DNA from 2 places in the Polaromonas sp. P1_F9 genome. Region 1 is predicted to be linked to the other one. Evidence: riboswitches for the same ligand, from Rfam matches in the RefSeq annotation. Region 1 holds a riboswitch; the other holds the start of a gene.
The links. Region 1 has a riboswitch for glycine ahead of AC1DYR_RS21765 (D-amino acid dehydrogenase). Riboswitches for the same ligand answer to the same signal wherever they lie in the genome.
Positions count from the first base shown of each region.

Region 1 (3,400 bases):
TTCTGTTACTTACCCATGAAAAAGCAAATCATTGTCGCCGCTGCCGTCTGCACCGTTTTGTCGGGTGCTGCTTTTGCCCAAACCGCTGAAGGCCCCTGGCTGGTCCGTGCCCGCGCCGTCCACCTTGACAGCGCCAACGGTGACAGCACCGGCCTCGGGCTGGCCATCAACAACAAGTGGATGCCCGAGTTCGACATCAGCTATTTCTTCAACCCCAACTTCGCGGTCGAGCTGGTGCTGACGGTTCCGCAAAAGCACACGCTGTCGGCCCGCGGCACAGCCATCGGCAGCTTCAAGCACCTGCCTCCCACGCTGATGGCGCAATACCACTTCGACTCGCTGGGTGCGGGCGCCTTCAAGCCCTATGTCGGCGCGGGCGTCAACTACACCCGCTTCAGTGCGGTCAGCCTGCCGGCTGGCGTGGACATCAAACGCAACAGCTGGGGCCCGGCGCTGCAGGTCGGCGTGGACATTCCCCTCGGCAAGCAGCTGTCCCTGAACTTCGACCTGAAGAAGGTCTACATCCGCACCGACGTGTCCGCGGGCGGCGCCAACATCGGCACGTTCAAGGCCGACCCGATGTTGTTGGGTGTGGGGCTCGGCTGGCGGTTTTGAGCAGAAAAGGGTGAGACGCCCAAACTTGCGCGTCTCTTCTCGGGGGGCGCTTGCGGCGGCGCGGGTTCAGGCCTTCGCCATCCCCGGCAATGCCATCACACGCCCCGGCGCCGCCATCCCGGTAAACGCAAAGTCGACTTCCGGCACGCGCCCGCTCACGATGTCCGCAATTGCCGCGCCCGAGCCGCAGGCATGCGTCCAGCCCAGCGTGCCGTGGCCCGTGTTGAGGAAGACATTGGAGGCCTTGCTTTTGCCGATGTAAGGCACGTTGCTCGGCGTGGCCGGCCGCAGGCCCGTCCAGAACTGCGCGCCCTCGCCGTCCGTCATGTCGGGAAAGAGTTGTTTTACACGGCGCACGATGGCGTTGCAGCGCACCAGATTCAGGTCGGTGTTGTAGCCATTGAGCTCGGCCGTGCCGGCAATGCGCAAGCGGTTGCCAAAACGCGAGAACACCAGCTTGTACTCGTCATCCGTCAGGCTGACCTGGTACGACGCCGCCTCGTTGATCACGGGCAGCGTGACCGAATAACCCTTGGCCGGGTAGATGCGCAGGCTTTGCCCCAGCACCTTGGCCCACTGCGCGCTGAAGGCGCCCAGGCACATCACATACGCATCGGCTTTCAGCATCTCGACCTTGCCGCCGGCCTCGCCGCTGCCCATCGCCACCTGCACGCCGTTCAGTTGCCCCTCTGCGGCATCCAGGCCCAGCACCGTGGTGTTGTACAAAAATTTCACACCGGCCTGTTCGCAGCGCGCGGCCAGCGCGGCGGTAAACGCGCGGGCGTCACCCGATTCATCGCTGGGCGTCATGCTGCCGCCCACGATGCTGCCGCGGCATTGCGCCAGCGCGGGCTCAATCGCCACACACTCGTCGGCCGTCTTCATGTCGAGTTCGCAGCCGTGCTCGCGCATGATGCGCGCGGGCTCCTGCGCGGCGTCGTACTCGGCCTGGCTGGTATAGAAGTGCAGGATGCCCTTGGTCTGCGCGTTGTACAGCAGGCCCAGTTCGGCGCGCAGTTTTTGCAGCGCGCCTCGGCTGTACATGCCCAGGTTCACGATCTGCTTGATGTTTTGTGCCGTGCGCGCTGGCGTGCAGTTGCGCAAAAACTCCAGCCCCCACAGCCACTGGTTCACATCGGCGCGCAGCCTGAAGAGCAGCGGTGCGTCTTCACGCGCCAGCCATTGCAACACCTTGAGCGGTGCACCCGGGTTGGCCCAGGGCTCCGCATGGCTCACGGATATTTGCCCGCCGTTGGCAAAACTGGTTTCCATCGCGGCCGCGTTGCGGCGCTCTACCACCGTCACCTCGTGGCCGCGTTGCGCCAAATACCAGGCCGTGGTGATACCCGTGACACCAGCCCCCAAAACCATGACTTTCATGGCGAATCCTTTTCATTCAAGCAGAACATTGCAGTAGCGCAAGCGCCGTGCCAGGGGTTGCTGTTGAATCGGAAGAATCGTGGCAACCGCCAAGCCAATACCTATCAGCATGCTTGCGGCCGCTTCCACTGTCCTTGTTACCTGAGAGATTCAGCCGCAGCTTCCATGTCGATGAAAGGCCTCGGCTTTGCTCCTTCGGTGCGCTGCACCTTGCGTGCGGCGTCTCTCCAGACGGCTGTGTGTTCCGGGCAGTACGGGACCTGAGCGATTATGGAAGTTTGCGCCTTCGGTGGCTGCCTTGTGGGGCAGCGCTCTCCTGCTTGAACGGGTTTGAATTTACCACCGAAGCCTGTTTTGCCAAGCGTGAATAGGGCGTTCAGTACAGGTCTAGCGGGTTGATTCAGCGGCTTAATAGTAGGAAGCAGGGAGGCTCAGCCTTCGCTCGCTGCGTTCACAAACGCGGCCTTGGCATCGGTATAGGCCTCGCGGTCACCCGGGTGCCTGGCCGCCAGTTCCGCCTTGAGCGCGGCATAGCGCGCCGACAGCGCCGGGTCCGAACGCAGGGCGTCGCGAAAACGCAGGCGCTGCGCCCACACCTCGCCGCCGTGCACCACCAAGTGCAGATGATGCGTGCGCCGCCCTTCTGCCCAGCGCATCAGCCATTTGCGGTCAGACAGCGAGGCATTGAATTCAGCGGAGGTCGTGTAGCCGTTGGCGCACAGCGGCGCCAGAAGCGCTTCAGCCGCCACCATTGATTCCACACCGGCCAGCATGTCAATCACCGGCTTGGCCGCCAGACCGGGCACGGCCGTGCTGCCGATGTGCTGGATGTCGATCAGGCGGGCCGGCAGCTGAGGGGAGAGCGCAAGCAGGCGGTCCCGCTCAGCCATAAACTGCAGGGGCCAGGCCGGGTTGTAGGCCTGCAAGACCACTTCCTCGTGGATAGCGGCAAGCAGCGATTCCTCGTCAGTCATGCGGGTGACGGCTGGCAGGTTGTTGTACAGGGGCGAAAAACACTGCGCGGCACGCCAGAATCCTTTGTGGGGCCATTTTTAAGGCGTTTTTGAACATGAAAAAGGCCTTCAGCCCAATAAGAACGGGCGCGAGTAGCTACTAAAACAATAGCAACCAGAAATCCCCACGCCTGCGAATTTGGCGGCCCGCATTTCATTTACCTGAGAGCCAGCACAGCTTTGCGCGCCTGTGCCAGCCGTTCTTCCAGGTAGGCGCCATAAAAGTCGGTAGACGCCAGGCCAACCAGCCGTTCCGCCAGGTCTTGCCCGGCTGGGCCCAAAAACAGCACCGTAGGGGTGAAACCGGCCTTCCATGCCGCAACCTGGGCGGCGGCTGTCGTCACCTGGCCGTCAAAGCCGGTCAACGGTGTCGTGTGGTCGCTGATGTTGAG
Region 1 is NZ_JBFUBT010000011.1:19,596-22,995, forward strand. It holds gene AC1DYR_RS21760 (OmpW/AlkL family protein) at 16-615, shown strand; gene AC1DYR_RS21765 (D-amino acid dehydrogenase) at 682-1,995, opposite strand; glycine riboswitch at 2,115-2,236, opposite strand; gene AC1DYR_RS21770 (GrpB family protein) at 2,427-2,969, opposite strand; gene AC1DYR_RS21775 (thioredoxin domain-containing protein) at 3,167-3,400, opposite strand, start outside.

Region 2 (3,400 bases), on a different contig from region 1:
CACGCGCGTGCCCAGCGCAGCGAATTCAGGTTTGACATAGCCCATGGCCACCGGCTGGTTGATCGTGGGGCCCAACAGGCCGCTGGTGACCTCGCCGATGACTGTGCCATCGGTGCTTTGCAACTCGGCATGGTCACGCACCGGCACGCGCTCCAGCGCCACCAGGCCGACGCGCTTGCTCATTAGCAAGGCGGGGTCAGCCAGTTGCGCCAGGATTTTGTCCGCGCCCGGGAAACCGCCGGCACGTGCGCCGCCGATCCGGCGAATCTTTTGCATGGCCCAGTTGAGGTTGGCTTCCACCGGCGTGGTGGTGATGTCGATGTCGTTGCCGTAGAGGCACAGGCCCGCTTCCAGCCGCAGCGAGTTGCGCGCGCCCAGGCCAATGGGCTTGACCTCGGGCTGCGCGAGCAGTGCGCGTGCAAGTGTGTCGGCTTGCGAAGCCGGCACCGAGATTTCAAAGCCGTCTTCGCCGGTGTAGCCGCTGCGGGTGATGAAGCAATCGCAGCCGGCCACGTCGAATCGTCCGCCGGTCATGAACACCAGCCTCTCGACACCCGGGGCCAGCCGCTGCAAGGCAGTGACGGCCTGCGGGCCCTGCAGCGCCATGAGCGCCATCTCCGGCATGGGAATGACTTCGCAGCGTGAGCCGATTTTGGCTTTGACGTGTGCGATATCGCCCACCTTGCAGGCGCCGTTGACGATGACAAAGAGGTCGCCGCCGTTGGCATAGTCGCGGTTGAAGAACATCAGGTCGTCGATGATGCCGCCGTCGTCGTTGAGCAGCAGGCCGTAGCGCTGCTTGCCGGCGGGCAGGTCGATCACATCCACCGGGATCAGCGACTCAAGCGCGGCTGCCGCATCAGCGCCCACCAGGCGCAACTGGCCCATGTGGGACACGTCAAAAAGGCCGGCAGCCTGGCGCGTGTGGTGGTGTTCCGTCATCAGGCCTGCAGGGTATTGCACCGGCATGGAATAGCCCGCAAAAGGCACCATGCGCGCGCCAAGCTCCACATGCAGGTCATGCAAGGGCGTTTTCAGCAGGGTTTCGGGGGCGACGGAAGAGGTGGACGAATCGGACAAGGCATTCTCCGGGGGGGCAAACACGGTCATGGCAAGAACTGGTTCTCAATCCATGGGCTGCCCCTGCTGTCCACTTTACCTGAGAGATTCACCCGGCGATGCAGGCTTGCTCCTTCGGTGGGCTGCCCGTGAAAGGCGGCCTCTCTCCAGTAGGGAACGCCTTGCCACGTGGTGCGCCGCAGGGCGGTTGCCAGTCCTTTTGCCTGAGCGTTCAGTGCGGCCCAAGGGGGTGCCCCCAGGGTGTACGTGCGCCTTCGGCGGTTTTCGCGGGGAAAACTCTCTCCTGACCCGGCAAGTGTAACGGAAGCGGATTTTCAGGCGGCGACGGCCTGGGGCAGCAGCATGGCGATGCGCTCGCTGATGGAGTCGGCGCGCTCGTGGCCCGCGATTTTTTCGATTTCCTCGATCATTTCGCGCGAGGCGCTGAGCATGGTCTCGCGGTCTTTGGCATTGCGCAGCGCTTCGCGAAAGCGCTCGGCCATCTCCGGGTTGCGCCGGGCGAACATGCGTTCGCAGATGTCGAACAGGAACATCCGGGTTGTGGCAAGCGAGCGCTTGCCTTCAAATTGATCGGCAGAGACCTGAATGGCCTGGGTGGTTTCGGGGCTGGGAAAGTTCTGTAACTGCGCCGGCGTTAGTGTTTGGGCGGGTGCAGGCGCAGGGTTTTTTGCCGGCGCGGCCGTCTTGCCGGGATGGGCTTCCAGAAAGCCGTCGCGCAAAAGGCGCAGGGCAATGGCTTCGCCGTCGCCCTCAAACAGCGGGCGGAAGTCCTGGGCAGACTTGCTGCCGTCGGCCATCAGCAGCAGGGTGCGCTCGCGCTGGCCTAGCGTTCTCACGCCGGGCTTGAGCTCGGCACGGGCGCGGTCGGTTTTATGGAGCTGCATGGATTTCATCCTGAAATGAAACCCCGAGCATGGCTGCTGAAAATGACAGCCTCGTGAATTCCGTCCGAAAAGCTATTTTGCGTAGACGAGATCCCGCAGAGCCAGTGACAGCTGCGGGACGTAAGTGACCACCATCAGGCAGGCGAGGATGACCAGTACAAAGGGGATCAGGTGCGTCACGATGCGGTCCAGCGATATCCTGGCAACGGTGCAGGCTGCAAACAGGTTTACGCCGAAAGGCGGCGTGATCATGCCCAGCGCGAGATTGACCACCATCACCAGCCCGAAGTGGACCGGATCTATGCCGAAATGCACAGCCACCGGCGCCAGGATGGGCGCCAGAACAATGATGGCGGCGCTGGTTTCAATGAACATGCCGATGATGAACAGCGCCGCGTTGACGCCCAGCAGGAAGAGGGCGGGCGATTGCAGCACGGCTTCCAGCCAGTGGCCTATGGCATCCGGCACGCCGGCCCGCGTGATCAGGAAGGCGAACAACCCGGCATTGGCGATGATGAACATGATCACGGCACTGGAGAGCACCGATTTGCGCAGGATGACGTACAGGTCGGCCAGCTTGATCTCGCGGTAGATCACGATGCCCACGACCAGCGCATAAAACACCGCCACGGCAGAGGCTTCGGTCGGTGTGAAAATTCCGCCGTAAATCCCGCCGAGAATAATCACCGGCATCAGCAGCGCCCAGCCTGCCTGCCAGGTCGCCTTGCCAAAGCTCAGGCGGCCGTCACCGTCCTGTTTGCCCCAGCCCTTCCAGCGGCAGTACAAGTGGACGAACAGCATCAGTGCGCCACCGATCAGCAGCCCCGGGCCGAAGCCGGCAATGAAGAGTTCGCCGATCGAAACTTCGGCGCTTACGCCGTAAAGAATCATGGGAATGGAAGGCGGGATGATCACACCCAGCTCGGCGCTTGTGGCCTGCAGGGCTGCGGCGTAGGCGGTGGGGTAACCGTGCTTGATGAGCGCCGGAATCAGGATGGCGCCAATCGCGAAGGTGGTGGCCACGGAGGAGCCGGACACCGCGGCAAAGATCATGCAGGTCAGCACACAGGTCATGGGCAGGCCTCCCTGGACGCCGCCCACAATGCTTTTGGCGAACTCGACCAGGCGGCGCGAGATGCCGCCGGTTTCCATCAGGTTGCCGGCCAGGATGAAGAAGGGGATCGCGGCCAGCGGAAACTTGTTGATCGAGGAGAACATCTCCTTGACAGAAATCAGCATGTTGGCGTGGGACGCATGGATACCGAAGATGGACGCCAGGCCGATTGAAACGGCCACGGAAACGGTGAGTGCAAAGCACAGCACCATGGTGGAAATCATTACCGCGGTCATTGCGCAGTCTCCAGTTCGTTGCGCTGTGGGTCGATCAGGTTGCCGATGATGCCCATCACGCAGAACATGCCGCCGACCGGCATGGC
Region 2 is NZ_JBFUBT010000001.1:687,666-691,065, reverse strand. It holds gene gcvT (glycine cleavage system aminomethyltransferase GcvT) at 1-1,110, opposite strand, end outside; glycine riboswitch at 1,137-1,240, opposite strand; glycine riboswitch at 1,260-1,376, opposite strand; gene AC1DYR_RS03195 (hypothetical protein) at 1,395-1,964, opposite strand; gene AC1DYR_RS03190 (TRAP transporter large permease) at 2,037-3,314, opposite strand; gene AC1DYR_RS03185 (TRAP transporter small permease) at 3,311-3,400, opposite strand, start outside.
Region 2: another riboswitch for glycine. It lies ahead of gcvT (glycine cleavage system aminomethyltransferase GcvT); the one in region 1 lies ahead of AC1DYR_RS21765 (D-amino acid dehydrogenase).